DNA from 2 places in the Cellulomonas sp. P24 genome. Region 2 is predicted to be linked to the other one. Evidence: riboswitches for the same ligand, from Rfam matches in the RefSeq annotation. Region 2 holds a riboswitch; the other holds the start of a gene.
What was found. Region 2 has a riboswitch for S-adenosylmethionine ahead of LJB74_RS10765 (methylenetetrahydrofolate reductase). Riboswitches for the same ligand answer to the same signal wherever they lie in the genome.
Positions count from the first base shown of each region.

Region 1: linked by a shared signal. The riboswitch ahead of LJB74_RS11580 (rhodanese-like domain-containing protein) and the one ahead of LJB74_RS10765 (methylenetetrahydrofolate reductase) in region 2 are both predicted to bind S-adenosylmethionine.

Region 1 covers NZ_JAJDFX010000002.1:2,487,638-2,494,590, forward strand. The annotation lists partial or broken gene LJB74_RS11575 (O-succinylhomoserine sulfhydrylase) at 1-1,038, opposite strand, end outside; gene LJB74_RS11580 (rhodanese-like domain-containing protein) at 1,035-1,376, opposite strand; SAM riboswitch class I at 1,489-1,590, opposite strand; SAM riboswitch class IV at 1,715-1,838, shown strand; gene LJB74_RS11585 (aminotransferase class V-fold PLP-dependent enzyme) at 1,982-3,361, shown strand; gene pstS (phosphate ABC transporter substrate-binding protein PstS) at 3,626-4,702, shown strand; gene pstC (phosphate ABC transporter permease subunit PstC) at 4,791-5,810, shown strand; gene pstA (phosphate ABC transporter permease PstA) at 5,807-6,877, shown strand; gene LJB74_RS11605 (BlaI/MecI/CopY family transcriptional regulator) at 6,898-6,953, shown strand, end outside.
Region 2 covers NZ_JAJDFX010000002.1:2,303,922-2,310,874, reverse strand. The annotation lists partial or broken gene LJB74_RS20860 (DUF3418 domain-containing protein) at 1-1,495, shown strand, start outside; gene LJB74_RS10780 (hypothetical protein) at 1,581-1,793, shown strand; gene LJB74_RS10775 (hypothetical protein) at 1,872-2,066, shown strand; gene LJB74_RS10770 (DNA-3-methyladenine glycosylase I) at 2,084-2,686, shown strand; SAM riboswitch class I at 2,936-3,029, shown strand; gene LJB74_RS10765 (methylenetetrahydrofolate reductase) at 3,109-4,092, shown strand; gene metE (5-methyltetrahydropteroyltriglutamate--homocysteine S-methyltransferase) at 4,094-6,445, shown strand; gene LJB74_RS10755 (Hsp20/alpha crystallin family protein) at 6,535-6,953, opposite strand, start outside.

The sequences.
Region 1 (6,953 bases), 180 kb from region 2:
TCGCCACGTCGGGGTCGGCCCCGGGAACGGCGAGGTCGAACGTCACGATCGTGCCACCGCCGCTCATCTGGCTGGTCGCGAGCGCATGCTGCGGGTGCGACGCCAGGAACGGGTACCGCACCGTGGCGATGCCGGGCTGCCCCTCGAGCCACGTCGCGACCTGCAGCGCCGCCGCCGTCTGGGCACGGACCCGCAGCGAGAGCGTCTCGAGCCCCTTGAGCAGCACCCAGGCGTTGAACGGGCTGAGGCTCGGCCCGGTGTTGCGGATCAGCGTCTGGACCGGGCCGTCGATGTACTCGCGCGACCCGAGGATCGCGCCACCGAGCACGCGCCCCTGCCCGTCGATGTGCTTGGTCGCCGAGTAGACCGTGACGTCGGCGCCCTGCGTGAGTGGTCGCTGGAGCACGGGTGTCGCGAACACGTTGTCGACGACGACCACGGCCCCGGCGGCGTGGGCGAGCTCGCTCACGCGTGCGACGTCGACGAGGTCCTGCATGGGGTTCGACGGCGTCTCGAAGAACACGACGTCGGCGGGCGTCGCGAGCGCCGCCTCCCACTGGGAGAGCTCGTGGCCGTCGACGTAGTCGGTGCGGACCCCCAGGACGCGAAGATCTCGTCGAAGATCACGAGGGTCGAGCCGAACAGGGCCCGCGCGGCCACGATCCGGCTCCCGGAGCGGACCAGCGCGGCCAACGACGTGAACACGGCGGACATCCCGGTCGCGGTCGCGTAGCAGGCCTCGGCGCCGTCCAGCAGCCGTAGCCGTTCCTCGAAGGTCGAGACGGTCGGGTTGCCGTACCGCGAGTAGATGAAGCGGTCGGCGTCACCGGCGAACGCGGCCTCGGCGTCGGCCGCGCGGGAGTAGACGTAGCCCTGGGTGAGGAACAGCGGCTCGGCGGTCTCCTGGAAACCGGTCCGCACCTGCCCGCCGTGGACGGCGAGCGTGTCGGCGCGCAGGCCGGTCGGCGGGAGCGTGCCGTCGTTCCAGTTCCCGGGGCCCGGCGTTTGCGGGGCGGTCGGGACCGATCCGGTGCTCATGACTGGGTCCAGGGCAGACCGGTGGCACGCCAGCCGTGGTCGCCGCGATGGCCCTCGAGGTCGAGGTTGCCCTCGAACCCGTCGAGGACGTTGTACGCAGGTCCGAGCCCTGCGGCGGTCGCGGCGGTCGCGGCGGCGATCGACCGTGCGCCGGACCGGCACAGGAAGACGACGGGGCGCCCAGGGGTCAGCCCGGCCGCGACGGCCTCCTCCACGAACGTCGCGTTGCGCGCGCCGGTCGGGTACGTGACCCACTCGACGAACACGGTGCTGCGGCCGAGCGTGCTGACGTCGGGCACCCCGACGTAGCGCCACTCCGCCTCGGTGCGGACGTCCACGAGGACGGCGTCGGGGTCTGCCGCCAGGAGGTCCCAGGCCTGCTGGGGGAGAGGTCGCCGGCGTAGCCGGAGGGTGTCGCCGCGGTCGGTGAGTCGGACGTGCTCATGTGCGCCTCCATCGGTCCTGGCGGTAGCACCCTCACCCGGGACGTGGGGTCCCAGGGGGTTGCTGCGGCGTCGTCGAGCCAGATCTCTCGGCCGCTCTGGATGGTGCCTCGGATGCTACGGCCCCTGTGCGTGGTCCGACAAGCACGAGCGACCCACCGTCCACCATCCAAGATGCGAGACCGGTCGTCCACCCGTTGACACGGGCCCGCCCGTCGCGCACGCTGGACCGAGGTCATGAGTGCCAGCGCATGATGATGCACAGCCCCGGCTTGCTGGCCGGCAACCCTCCTCCGCGGTGGGGTGCCCCGGGTGACGACCTGGCCGTGACCGAGGTGGTCACGGCAAGCGCGGGACCTCCCCTTCGTCGGCATGCGTCGACCCGTCGGCGTGCCGGTGGTGGTCCCTCCGGACCTCCTGGAGCTGTCGTGCCCTCTTCGTCTGTCGTCTCCCCCTCGCCCGTCGTACCTCACCCGTCTGCGGTGCCCGACGCGCCTTCAGTGCCCGGTACGGCTGCCGCGCCCGGTACGTCTGCGCTGCCCGATCGGCCTGCCGAGACCCTCGCGCTGCTGCCCGTGGTCGGCGGTGCGACCCGGGTCCCGCTCGTCGACGGGACGTCGCGCGTCTACGCCAACCTGGACTACGCGGCGAGCGCGCCGGCGCTCGAGGCCGTCGCCGACCGGGTGAACGAGGTCCTGCCGCTCTACGCGAGCGTCCACCGCGGCGCCGGGTACCTGTCCCAGGTGTCGACGGCTCTCTACGAGTCCGCGCGGACGACGATCGGGCGGTTCGTCGGCGCCCGCGAGGACGACGTCACGATCGTCACCCGCAACACGACCGACTCCCTCAACCTGCTGGCCGGCTGCGTCCCGGGCGACGTGCTGGTGCTCGATCTCGAGCACCACGCGAACCTGCTGCCCTGGCAGCGGAGGGGCGCCACGGTCCTCGAGGTCGCGGGTACCGTCGCGGCCACGCTCGACGCCCTGCGTGCCGCGCTCGCCGCGCACCCGTACGCCCTGGTGGCGGTGTCCGGAGCGTCGAACGTCACGGGCGAGTCCCTGCCGGTCGCGGAGGTCGTCGCGCTCGCGCACGCGGCCGGCACCCGGGTGGCCGTCGACGGTGCCCAGCTCGTCCCGCACCGGGGATTCTCGCTCGCACGCAGCGGGGCCGACTACGTCGCGTTCTCCGGGCACAAGACGTATGCACCGTTCGGTGCCGGTGCGCTGGTCGGCCGGCGCGACTGGCTCGACGCGGGCGAGCCGTACCTCGCCGGGGGTGGAGCGGTGCGCGACGTCCGTCCCGACCGGGTGGTGTGGACGACGGCGCCCGCGCGCCACGAGGCCGGGTCGCCGAACGTGATCGGCGCGATCGCGCTCGCGGCGGCCTGCGACACCCTCGCCGCTCTTCCCGACGGTGCGCTCGCGGCTCACGAGCGTGCGCTGCGGGACCGGCTGGTCGACGGGCTGCAGGCGATCGACGGGGTCGAGGTCGTGCGTCTCTGGGCCGACTCCGCGGACCCGGTCGGCGTCGTGACGTTCTCCGTCGCCGGGCACGACCCCGGGCTCGTCGCGGCCTACCTGTCCGCGGAGCACGGGATCGGGGTCCGGGACGGGCGCTTCTGCGCGCACCCGTTGCTCGCGCGGCTGGGCGTGCCGGCGGGGGCGATCCGCGCGAGCGTGGGGGTCGGCACCGAGGGGGAGTTCGTGGAGCGCCTGCTGGGCGCTGTTGCCGCGTACCTGGCCGACGGTCCGCGTGCGCGGTACGTGGTCGTCGACGGGTGCTGGCAGGTCGAGGCCGACTCCCGGCCGTTGATCCAGGTGGGCGGCCTGGCGGCGCTCGCGGCGACGGCCGCGGCCGCGTGCGGACCGGCCCTGGACTGAGCCCGGGCGGCGGTCCAGAACCCCTGATTGCCAGGGTTTTCACAGCAACACCAGGAAACGTCCAGCCACTGGCCCGACGGGGGTCGTCGACCCGTCGCACTCCGTTCACCTTACAGACATCTCCGGGTTTAATGGGCTCCCTAGCGTGCAGATCGTTGGGTCGTCCCGCGCCATCCGGCCGGGCCCACATCGATGACGAAGGGACGTGACCACGTGAGGCGTACTCGCCTTCTTGGGACAGCGGCCGCGATCACGCTCGGTGCCATGTCGCTCGCTGCGTGCGGCACGAACAACAACTCGACCGGGAGCGCCTCGCCGCTCTCCGCGTCGACCGCAGGCTCGTCGACCCCCGCGAGCAGCATCGCGTGCGCCCAGGGCTCGCTCACCGCCTCGGGTTCGACGGCACAGTCGAACGCGATGTCGCAGTGGACGAAGACCTACCAGACCGACTGCTCGGGCTCCACGATCAACTACCAGGGTGGCGGCTCGGGCAAGGGCGTCACCGACTTCACGTCGGGCACCACCGACTTCGCCGGCTCCGACTTCGCGCTCACCGCGGCGCAGAAGCCCGCGGCCGACGCGCGCTGCGGCACCGGCAACCAGGCGATCGACCTCCCGATGGTGCCGGGCCCGATCGCGGTGGGCTACAACCTGCCCGGCGTGACCTCGCTCAACCTCTCGGCGACGACGATCGCGAAGATCTTCTCGGGTGCGATCACGAACTGGGACGACCCGGCGATCAAGGCGGACAACCCCGGCGCGACGCTCCCGTCGCTCGGGATCCAGACCTTCCACCGGTCCGACGGCTCGGGCACCACGTTCAACTTCACGAACTACCTGCAGAACGACGCGGGCAGCGCGTGGACCTTCGGCCACGACAAGACCTGGAGCGCCCCGGGCGGCCAGGGCTCCAAGGGGACCGCGGGCATCGCGCAGGGCGTCAAGACGACCCCCGGCGGGATCGGCTACATGGAGCTGTCGTTCGCGACGCAGAACAGCATCCCCTACGCCAAGGTCGGCAACGCCCAGGGCAAGTTCGTCGAGCTCACCACGGCGAACGTCGTGAACTTCCTCTCGAAGGCGAAGATCACCGGAACCGGCGGTGACCTCGCGCTGACGTTCGACTACGCGAACCCCGACACCAGCGCCTACCCGGCCGTCCTGGTCACCTACGAGATCGTCTGCGCGACCGGCAACAAGAGCGCGACCCTCCCGGTGCTCAAGTCCTTCCTCGGCTACCTGGCGCACTCGGGCCAGGACATCTTGGAGAAGAACGGGTACGTCAAGCTGCCCGAGAACATCGCCACGAAGGTGCAGGCGGCCGTCACCGCGATGGCCTGATCGCACCACCTCGTGACACCGATGGTGCCTGACCCGCCCCCGGGTGGGTCAGGCACCGTCGGTACGTCACCGTCCTGACAGGAGGAGCATGGGAGCCCCGAGCAGCGCCGGCGGTTCGACCCTGGCCGAGCCTCGGCCCCGTGATGCGGAGAACGCGCGCGCCCCGCGCCGTCGGTCCCGCCCGGTCGAGCACCTGGCCGACCGGGTCTTCCGACGGCTGACGATCGGCTCGGCAGGCTTCCTGCTCACCCTCCTGGTCGCGATCGCGCTGTTCCTCCTCGAGCGTGCGCTTCCGGCGATCAACCAGGACAGCACCAACTTCTTCACCACGCGGACGTGGAACCCCGACGACCAGCCGCCGGTGTTCGGGATCGCCGCCCTCACCTACGGCACGCTCGTGACGTCGGCCCTCGCGGTCGCGATGGCGTTCCCCGTGGCCGTCGGCGTGGCCCTCGCCGTCACGCACTACGTACCTCGCCGCGTCGCCCAGCTGATCGGCTACCTGGTCGACCTGCTCGCCGCGATCCCCAGCGTGGTCTTCGGCCTGTGGGGTCTGATCTTCCTGGTGCCGGCGATGATCCCGCTGAGCGCGTGGCTCGCCCGCTACTTCGGCTGGATCCCGATCTTCGCGTCGAAGGGCATCTTCGGGAAGTCGATCTTCACCGCCTCGGTGGTCCTCGCGATCATGATCCTGCCGATCATCGCCGCGATCTCGCGCGAGGTCCTCGGCCAGGCGCCGCTCGCGCACCAGGAGGCGGCGTACGCGCTCGGCGCCACGAAGTGGGAGATGATCCGCACCGCGGTGCTGCCGTACGGCCGGTCCGGGCTCATCAGCGCGACCGTGCTCGGCTTCGGCCGGGCGATGGGCGAGACCATCGCGGTCGCCCTCGTGCTCTCCGCCAACTACGAGATCAACATCCACCTGCTCGCACCGGGCGGCAACACCATCGCGGCGAACATCGCCAACACGTACGGCGAGGCCGCAGCGGTCGGACGCGGCGCGCTCATCGCCTCCGGGCTGGTGCTGTTCGTCATCACGCTGATCGTCAACTTCGTGGCACGCGCGATCGTCGCTCGCAGCAAGGACTTCCGGGAGACCGGCTCATGACCACCGCACCGACCGCCCCCGCCCCCGCGCCCGCCGACGTCCTCGTCTCCGTCTCCGGGGGGAACGCTCTGCCGTGCTGGACGGCCGCCGCCGTCGCCGGTGCCACCCTCGTCGTGAGCGGTGTGCTGTTCGCGCTGACCCCGCTGCAGGGTGTCGCGGACTTCGTGGTGTTCAGCACGCTCCTGTTCGTCGTCGCGTTCATCACGACGTCCGTGGTCGTCGAGGGCGGGCGGCGTGCCCGGGACCGCCTCGCGCTGACCCTGACGAGCGCAGCGCTCGTCATGGCGGTCGTGCCGCTCGTCGCGGTCCTCGGCTTCACCCTCAGCCGCGGGCTCGCACGGTTCGACGGGACGTTCTTCACGCACTCGATGTTCAGCGTCGCGGACAGCGACCCCGGCGGCGGCATCTACCACGCGATCGTCGGCACCATCGAGCAGGTCGGGATCGCGACGGTGATCTCGGTGCCGTTGGGCCTGATGGTGTCGATCTACCTCGTCGAGTACGCGCGCGGTCGGTTCGGCCGCGTCGTCAGCACGTTCGTCGACGTCATGACGGGCCTGCCGTCGATCGTCGCCGGCCTGTTCGTCCTCGCGCTGTGGGTGCTGATCCTCCACCAGGGGTACAGCGGCTTCGCCGGGTCGCTGGCGCTCGTGATCCTCATGATCCCGGTGGTCGTGCGCACCACCGAGGAGATGCTGCGCCTGGTCCCGGACTCGTTGCGCGAGGCCAGCTACGCGCTGGGGATCCCCCGCTGGCAGACCATCCGGTCGATCGTCCTCCCCACCGCGATGCCCGGCATCACGACGGGCATCATGCTGGCCGTCGCGCGCGTCTCGGGCGAGACCGCACCGCTGCTGCTGACCGTGTTCGGCAGCACCGCGATCAACGTCAACCCGTTCAGCGGTCCGCAGGAGGCGCTCCCGCTCTTCGTCTTCAGCGAGGCCGGTCTGCCGAACGACACGGCTCTGGCGCGTGCATGGGCGGGTGCCCTCACGCTCATCCTGCTCGTCGTCCTGCTGAACGTGGTCGCCCGGCTCCTGGTCCGACGCTCCGTCCTGCAGCGCTGATGCCACGCGGGACGCGGCCGATGAGGGCCGGCTTCGGACCGCTGCTGCAGGTCCTCGACGACGCCGCCGTGCAGCA
Region 2 (6,953 bases):
CGGTCTGCAGGCCGAGCTCGTCACGGCGCTGATCCGGTCGCTCCCGAAGTCCGTCCGCGTGCAGCTCGTGCCGGCGCCCGACGTCGCCCGCGAGATCGTCGCGTGGATGTCCGCGAACCTGCCGTCGTGGGTGGACACCGTCCGTGCCGGGGACATGGCGACGTCCCTGCACGACGACGTCGCGGCGGCCGTGCGCGCTCTGCGCGGGGTCGAGATCCCCGCCGACGCGTGGGACGACGAGCGGCTGCCGGCGCACCTGCGCATGACGTTCCGCGTCGAGCAGGAGCGCGCCGGGACGTCGGTCGTCGTCGAGGAGGGCAAGAGCCTCCTCGCGCTGCAGCGGCAGCTCGCTGCGCGCAACGAGGACGCGGTGCGGGTCGCGGTCCGCTCGGCCGTGCGGTCGGCGGTCCGCTCCTCCACCGAGGCCGCGCCGCCGTCGCCCACCACCCCCTCCCCAACCGGTCGAGTGGAGCGAACTGTCACGACACGCCCGCGTGTCGGTGACAGTTCGCTCCACTCGACGGGCGCGGTCGCGGAGGCAGAGGCGGAGGCGGGCGCGGGAACGGGGATCATCGAGAGGACGGGACTGCGGACGTGGCCGCCGGACCTCGCGGAGCTGCCGACGCTGGTCACCACGACCGGCGCGTCGGGACACCGGATCCACGGGTACCCCGCGCTCGTCGAGGAGCCGGCGCGCGACGGCTCCGCCACCGTCGCTCTCCGGGTCCTCGGTGACGAGGTGCGGGCGTCCGCCGAGCACCACCGCGGCGTGCGCCGGCTCCTCCTGCTCGACGTCGGGCTGTCGACGCCACGCGTCACGACCCGCTGGTCCGGGACGCAGGCGCTCACGCTCGCCGCGAGCCCGTACCGCACCACCGACGACCTCGTGGCCGACGTCCAGCTCGCCGCGATCGACGTCCTGCTCGGCGCCGGCTCGGCGCCCGGACCGGGAGGGTCGCCCATCGACCCGCGCGACCTGGCGACGTGGACCGCCGCACGCACGGCCGTCCGCGCGGGGCTCGAGGACGCGGTGCACCGCGTGGTCGGCGACGTCGTCACGGTGCTCGGCGTCGCACGTGAGCTGGACGGTGAGGTCCGCGCCGCGACGAGCCTGGCCCTCCTCAACACCCTCACCGACATCCGTGACCAGTCGGCGGCGCTCGTCCACGCGGGGTTCGTGAGCGAGGTCGGCGCCGCACGGCTCCCCCACCTTGCCCGCTACCTCCGCGCCGCGCGGCTGCGACTGGCGAAGGCGACCGAGAACCCGAACCGGGACGCGGAGCTCGCCTGGCGCGTGCACGAGCTCCAGGACGCCTACGACGACGCGAGGGCTGCCGCGGCAGCGGCCGCACCGGATGCCGCACGGACGGCCGGGCTGGCGGAGATCCGGTGGATGCTCGAGGAGCTGCGCGTCAGCTTCTTCGCCCAGCAGCTCGGGACACCCGTCCCGGTGTCGGAGAAGCGGATCCGGACAGCGTTGACCGCCCTGTCCTGACGCCTGCCGCACGACGCCTCAGCCGAGTGGATGAATTTCCCTCGTCCACCGCTCGCGTCCCGGTCGCCGAGACCTACAGTGGCGTATGACCTCCATCCCCGAGCCCGACGACGTGGCCATGGCGGCGCGTGCGCTCGAGGGACCCCTGGAGCCCCCCAACGAGGAGGTCCTCGAGGCCGTGCGCGAGGGGCTCGACCGTGTCCCGGTGCCGCCGCCGACCCCGTTCTTCGGCATCCCCAGGCAGTGGACCCGTCCGCGCAGGCTCCGCACACCGTTGCGGCGGCGCGGCACGACGTGATCGGTCGGGCCGGCTGATCGCGTGATCGACGTGCGTCGGACGGCCGATTCGTCCGTCATGCGTCGTAATATCCGGGTCATGGATCTGCTGGACAGCCGCACGGGAGCGGTGCGTGTCACTCCCGGCGCACCGGCCGGTCCCCCGAGCGCCGAGGTCCTCATGGCTGTCCACGCCGCTCTGCTCGATCTCGCCGCACCGGCGGACGACGGCGATCTCACGCTGTCCGACGAGGCGGTGGCGGCCGGCCGCATCACGGCCCGGCGCGTCTCGTGACAGCCGGCACCTCGGACATGCCGGGCGCGCCCAGCGCACCGGATGCACCCGGCGCCGCCGGCACGCTCCCGACCGGTCGGTGCTTCGGCGACGGCGACCCGCTCTACGCGGCGTACCACGACCACGAGTGGGGTCGCGCTGTGCACGGCGAGCACGAGCTGTTCGAGCGGATGAGCCTGGAGGCGTTCCAGTCGGGGCTCGCGTGGATCACGATCCTGCGCAAGCGTCCGGCCTTCCGCGAGGCCTTCGCGGGCTTCGACCCGCGCGTCGTCGCGACGTTCGGGGACGACGACGTCGCCCGGCTGCTGTCGGACGCCCGGATCGTGCGGAATCGCGCCAAGGTCGCGGCGACGATCGCCAACGCCCGCGCGCTGGTCGCACTCTGGGACTCCGGGCGCACGCTCGACGAGCTGTTCTGGTCCTTCGCCCCGGCGGGCCCCCGCGCGCGCCCGGTCACGTGGGCGAACGTCCCCGCGAAGACGACCGAGTCGGCGGCCCTCGCCCGGGCCCTCAAGGTCGCCGGGTTCCAGTTCGTCGGCCCCACGACCGCGTACGCGGCGATGCAGGCGTGCGGGTTGGTCGACGACCACCTCGTCGGCTGCCCCGCTGCCACGCCGTAGCCCTCCCGGCCCAACCCCGTCCGACCCCGTCCCGACACCTGTCAAGTGGAGCGAACTGCCACCGACACGCGGGCGTGTCGTGGCAGTTCGCTCCACTTGACCCGGGCCCGACCTGCGCCCGACGCATGTCCGGCGACGGTCCGGGTCGAACGGTCGCCGGGGAGTCTGCGGCGTGACCGCAGGTCGAGACGGCACGTCCACCATATGGGCACGCGTTGTCACATGCTGATACGGCTGCCTATGATTCCGGCACCATCCAGAGCGACCGAGAGACCTGGCTCGGTGACGTCGCAGCAACCCCCTTCCCCGCGGGCGTGGGTGCTTCCGCCAGGACCGATGGAGTGCACCATGTCCAGCGCTACCCGCGACGACCGCGACCCTCAGGTCACCGGCCGCCGTCCGGCACGGCCCGTGGCAGCTCCGTGACCGCCGTCGACCGGCCCACCGTCTCCTTCGAGCTGTTCCCGCCCCGCAACCCGGACGCGGCGCCGAAGCTCTGGGCCACCATCGAGGCCCTCGCGACCGCACGCCCCGACTTCGTCTCCGTCACCTACGGCGCGTCCGGCGCCACCCGGTACACCACGCGCGCGCTCGTCCGCCGCCTGCTCCGCGAGACGTCGCTCAACCCGATCGCCCACCTGACCTGCGTCGGGGTCTCGCGCGCGGAGATCACCCAGGTCGTCGAGGAGTTCCTCGACGAGGGGGTGCGGTCCTTCCTCGCCCTGCGCGGCGACCCGCCCGTCGGTCAGCCCGACTGGCACCCGCACCCGGACGGCCTGCACACCGCGAGCGACCTGGTGTCCCTGCTCCGCAAGATCGAGTCGCGCCGCGCCGCCGGGTCGCCGTCCCAGAAGGTGCGAGGCGCCGTCCGCCCACTGTCCGTTGCCGTCGCGGCCTTCCCGCGGGGCAACGCCGGCGCCGGGAGCACGCGCGACCAGGACATCCAGGCCCTGCTCGACAAGCAGGCCTCGGGGGCGGACTTCGCGATCACGCAGGTGTTCTTCGACGCCGAGTGCTACCTGGACATGGTCGCGGCCGCTCGCGAGGCCGGCGTGACGATCCCGATCATCCCGGGGATCATCCCCACCACCGACCCGGCCCGCCTGCTGCGGGTTCAGGAGCTGACCGGCGTCGAGGTCCCCCGTGACCTCCTCGCCACGCTCGCCGCCGAGGACGACCCCGTCGCCCGGCACCGCGTCGGCATCCGTGCCAGCGTGGAGCTCGTCACCCGCGTGCTGGACGGTGGCGCCCCGGGCGTCCACATCTACACGTTCAACACGCACCAAGCCGCACTTGACCTGCTCGAGGGTGCACACCTCGGCGGAGGGGCCCCGACGGCTCCCGACGTGGCCGATGCGCCGCGGGTCCAGGCACCACCGTCCACGTCCATTCCTTCAAGGGGCTGACATGACCGACACCACCACCGCCGTTCCCGACCTGGGTTCCGGCACCGTCCTCGGGTACCCGCGCGTCGGGCCCCGGCGCGAGCTCAAGAAGTCCATCGAGGCCTTCTGGGCCGGCAGGGCGACGGCCGCCGACGTCGAGGCGACCGCGACCGAGCTGCGTCGCCGGACGCGCACGCGCCTGGCCGAGCTCGGGCTGCGGACCGACGTCCCGGCGATCCCGTCGGCCTTCTCGTTCTACGACCACATGCTCGACGCCGCGACGGTCGTCGGCGCGATCCCGGCGCGCTTCGCCGGCCTGGCCGACGCCGACGGCCGCCTCGACCTCGCCGGGTACTCGACGGTGGCGCGCGGCGCGGGCGACGACCTCCCCGCCGAGATGACCAAGTGGTTCGACACGAACTACCACTACCTCGTGCCGGAGATCGGCCCGGGCACCGTGTTCCGCTTCGCCGACGACCGCCCGGTGCGGGAGTTCGCGGAGGCGCTGGCCGAGGGCGTGCTGACCCGACCGGTGCTCGTCGGCCCGGTGACCTTCCTCGCCCTCGCGAAGGCCGCCGAGGGATCCCCGGAGGGCTTCGTCCCGCTCGACCGCCTCGCGGACCTGCTGCCCGTGTACGCCCAGCTCCTCGAGGCGTTCGCTGCGGCCGGTGCCACGTGGGTGCAGCTCGACGAGCCCGCGCTGGTCTCGGACGCGATCGACGTGCCCGCCGACCGCGTCTACGCCGCACTCACCGAGGCGTACGCCGCGCTGGCGACGGACCTCGCGCGTCCGGCCCGACCGGCGATCCTCGTCGGCGCGCCGTACGGCGGTCTCGGCGACGCGCTCCCGGTGCTCGCGGCGACCGACGTCGAGGGCCTCACGCTCGACCTGGTGCGCGGCACGCTTCCCACCGGTCCCGTCGCCGGTCTGGCCGGCAAGACCGTGGTCGGCGGCGTGATCGACGGCCACAACGTCTGGCGCGCCGACCTCGGGGCCGCTCTCGACACCCTGGAGGCGCTGCAGGCGCTGGCCGGCCCGGAGTCCCGCATCCTCGCCGGGACGTCGACGTCGCTGCTGCACGTCCCGCACGACGTCGAGGACGAGCCGAACCTCGACCCGACCCTGCGCGGCTGGCTCGCCTTCGCCGACCAGAAGGTTGCTGAGGTCGCGGTGCTCGCGAAGGGGCTCGCGGAGGGTCGTGCGGTGGTGGCCGCCGAGCTCGCCGCGTCGGCTGCTTCGCTCGCGAACCGGACGACCGCGCCGGGCGTCGTGCGTCCGGAGGTGCGGGCACGCCTTGCGGGCCTGACCGACGCGGACTTCCACCGCGGCGACTACGCGGCCCGTGCGGCGGCACAGCAGGAGCGGCTGCACCTGCCGCCGCTGCCGACGACGACGATCGGCTCGTTCCCCCAGACCCCGGAGATCCGCAAGGCACGCGCCGCGCACGCCAAGGGCGAGATCACGACCGAGCAGTACGAGGCCGAGATGCGCGCCGAGATCAAGCGCGTGGTCGAGCTCCAGGAGGAGATCGGCCTCGACGTCCTCGTGCACGGCGAGCCCGAGCGCAACGACATGGTGCAGTACTTCGCGGAGAACCTCGACGGGTTCGCCGTCACGCAGAACGGCTGGGTGCAGTCCTACGGGTCGCGCTGCGTGCGCCCGCCGATCCTGTGGGGCGACGTGTCGCGCCCGGCGCCGATCACCGTCGACTGGACCACCTACACGGCGTCGCTCACGGACAAGCCGGTCAAGGGCATGCTCACGGGTCCGGTGACGATCCTGGCGTGGTCGTTCGTGCGGAACGACCAGCCGCTCGGGGACACCGCCAACCAGGTGGCGCTCGCGCTGCGGGACGAGATCGGCGACCTCGAGGCCGCGGGCATCCCGGTGATCCAGGTCGACGAGCCGGCGCTGCGTGAGCTGCTGCCGTTGCGCGCGGCGGACCAGCCGGCGTACCTCGACTGGTCGGTGGCGTCGTTCCGGCTCGCGACGGCCGGCGTGCGGGAGGACCTGCAGATCCACACGCACCTGTGCTACTCGGAGTTCGGCGAGATCATCGGCGCGATCGACGGTCTGGACGCGGACGTCACCTCGATCGAGGCGGCCCGCTCGAAGATGGAGATCCTCGGGGACATCGCCGGGGCGGGCTACCCGCGCGGGATCGGCCCGGGGGTCTATGACATCCACTCGCCGCGCGTGCCGTCCGAGGGCGAGGTCGAGGAGCTCCTGCGCTCGGCCGTCGGGTCGATCGACGTGCGCCAGGTGTGGGTGAACCCGGACTGCGGCCTCAAGACCCGCCGGTACGAGGAGGTCACGCCCTCGCTCGAGCACATCATCGAGGCCACCCGAGCCGTCCGCGCGACGCTCGCGTAGCCAGCCCCACCCCTCTCGCCGAGTGGAGCGAAACGCCACAGACACGCGGGCGTGTCGTGGCGTTTCGCTCCACTCGGCGGTCGGTGGGATCAGGTGGTCGGAGCGTCCTCGTGGGTGGTCGCGTTGATGGCCGCCGGGGTCGAGGCGTGCTGGATCTCGACCTTGCGGGGCTTGGCGTCCTCGGCCACCGGGATCGTCAGCGTGAGCACGCCGTCGGCGTACGTCGCCGAGATGGCGTCGAGAGCGAGACCACGTCCGAGCGTGACCTGACGGGCGTACGTGCCGCTCGGCCTCTCGTGGGCCAGCCACTGGACGTCGTCCTCGGTGCGCGGCGTGCGCTGCGCGCGGACGGTCATCGTGCGGTCCTCGACGTTGACGTCGATCGTGCCGGGGTCGGCCCCGGGCAGGTCGACGTGCATCACGAAGTGGTCACCGGCCCGGTACAGGTCCATCGGCATCACTGCCGCTGCGCTGACGCTGCCGAACATCTGGCCGACCAACCGGTCCA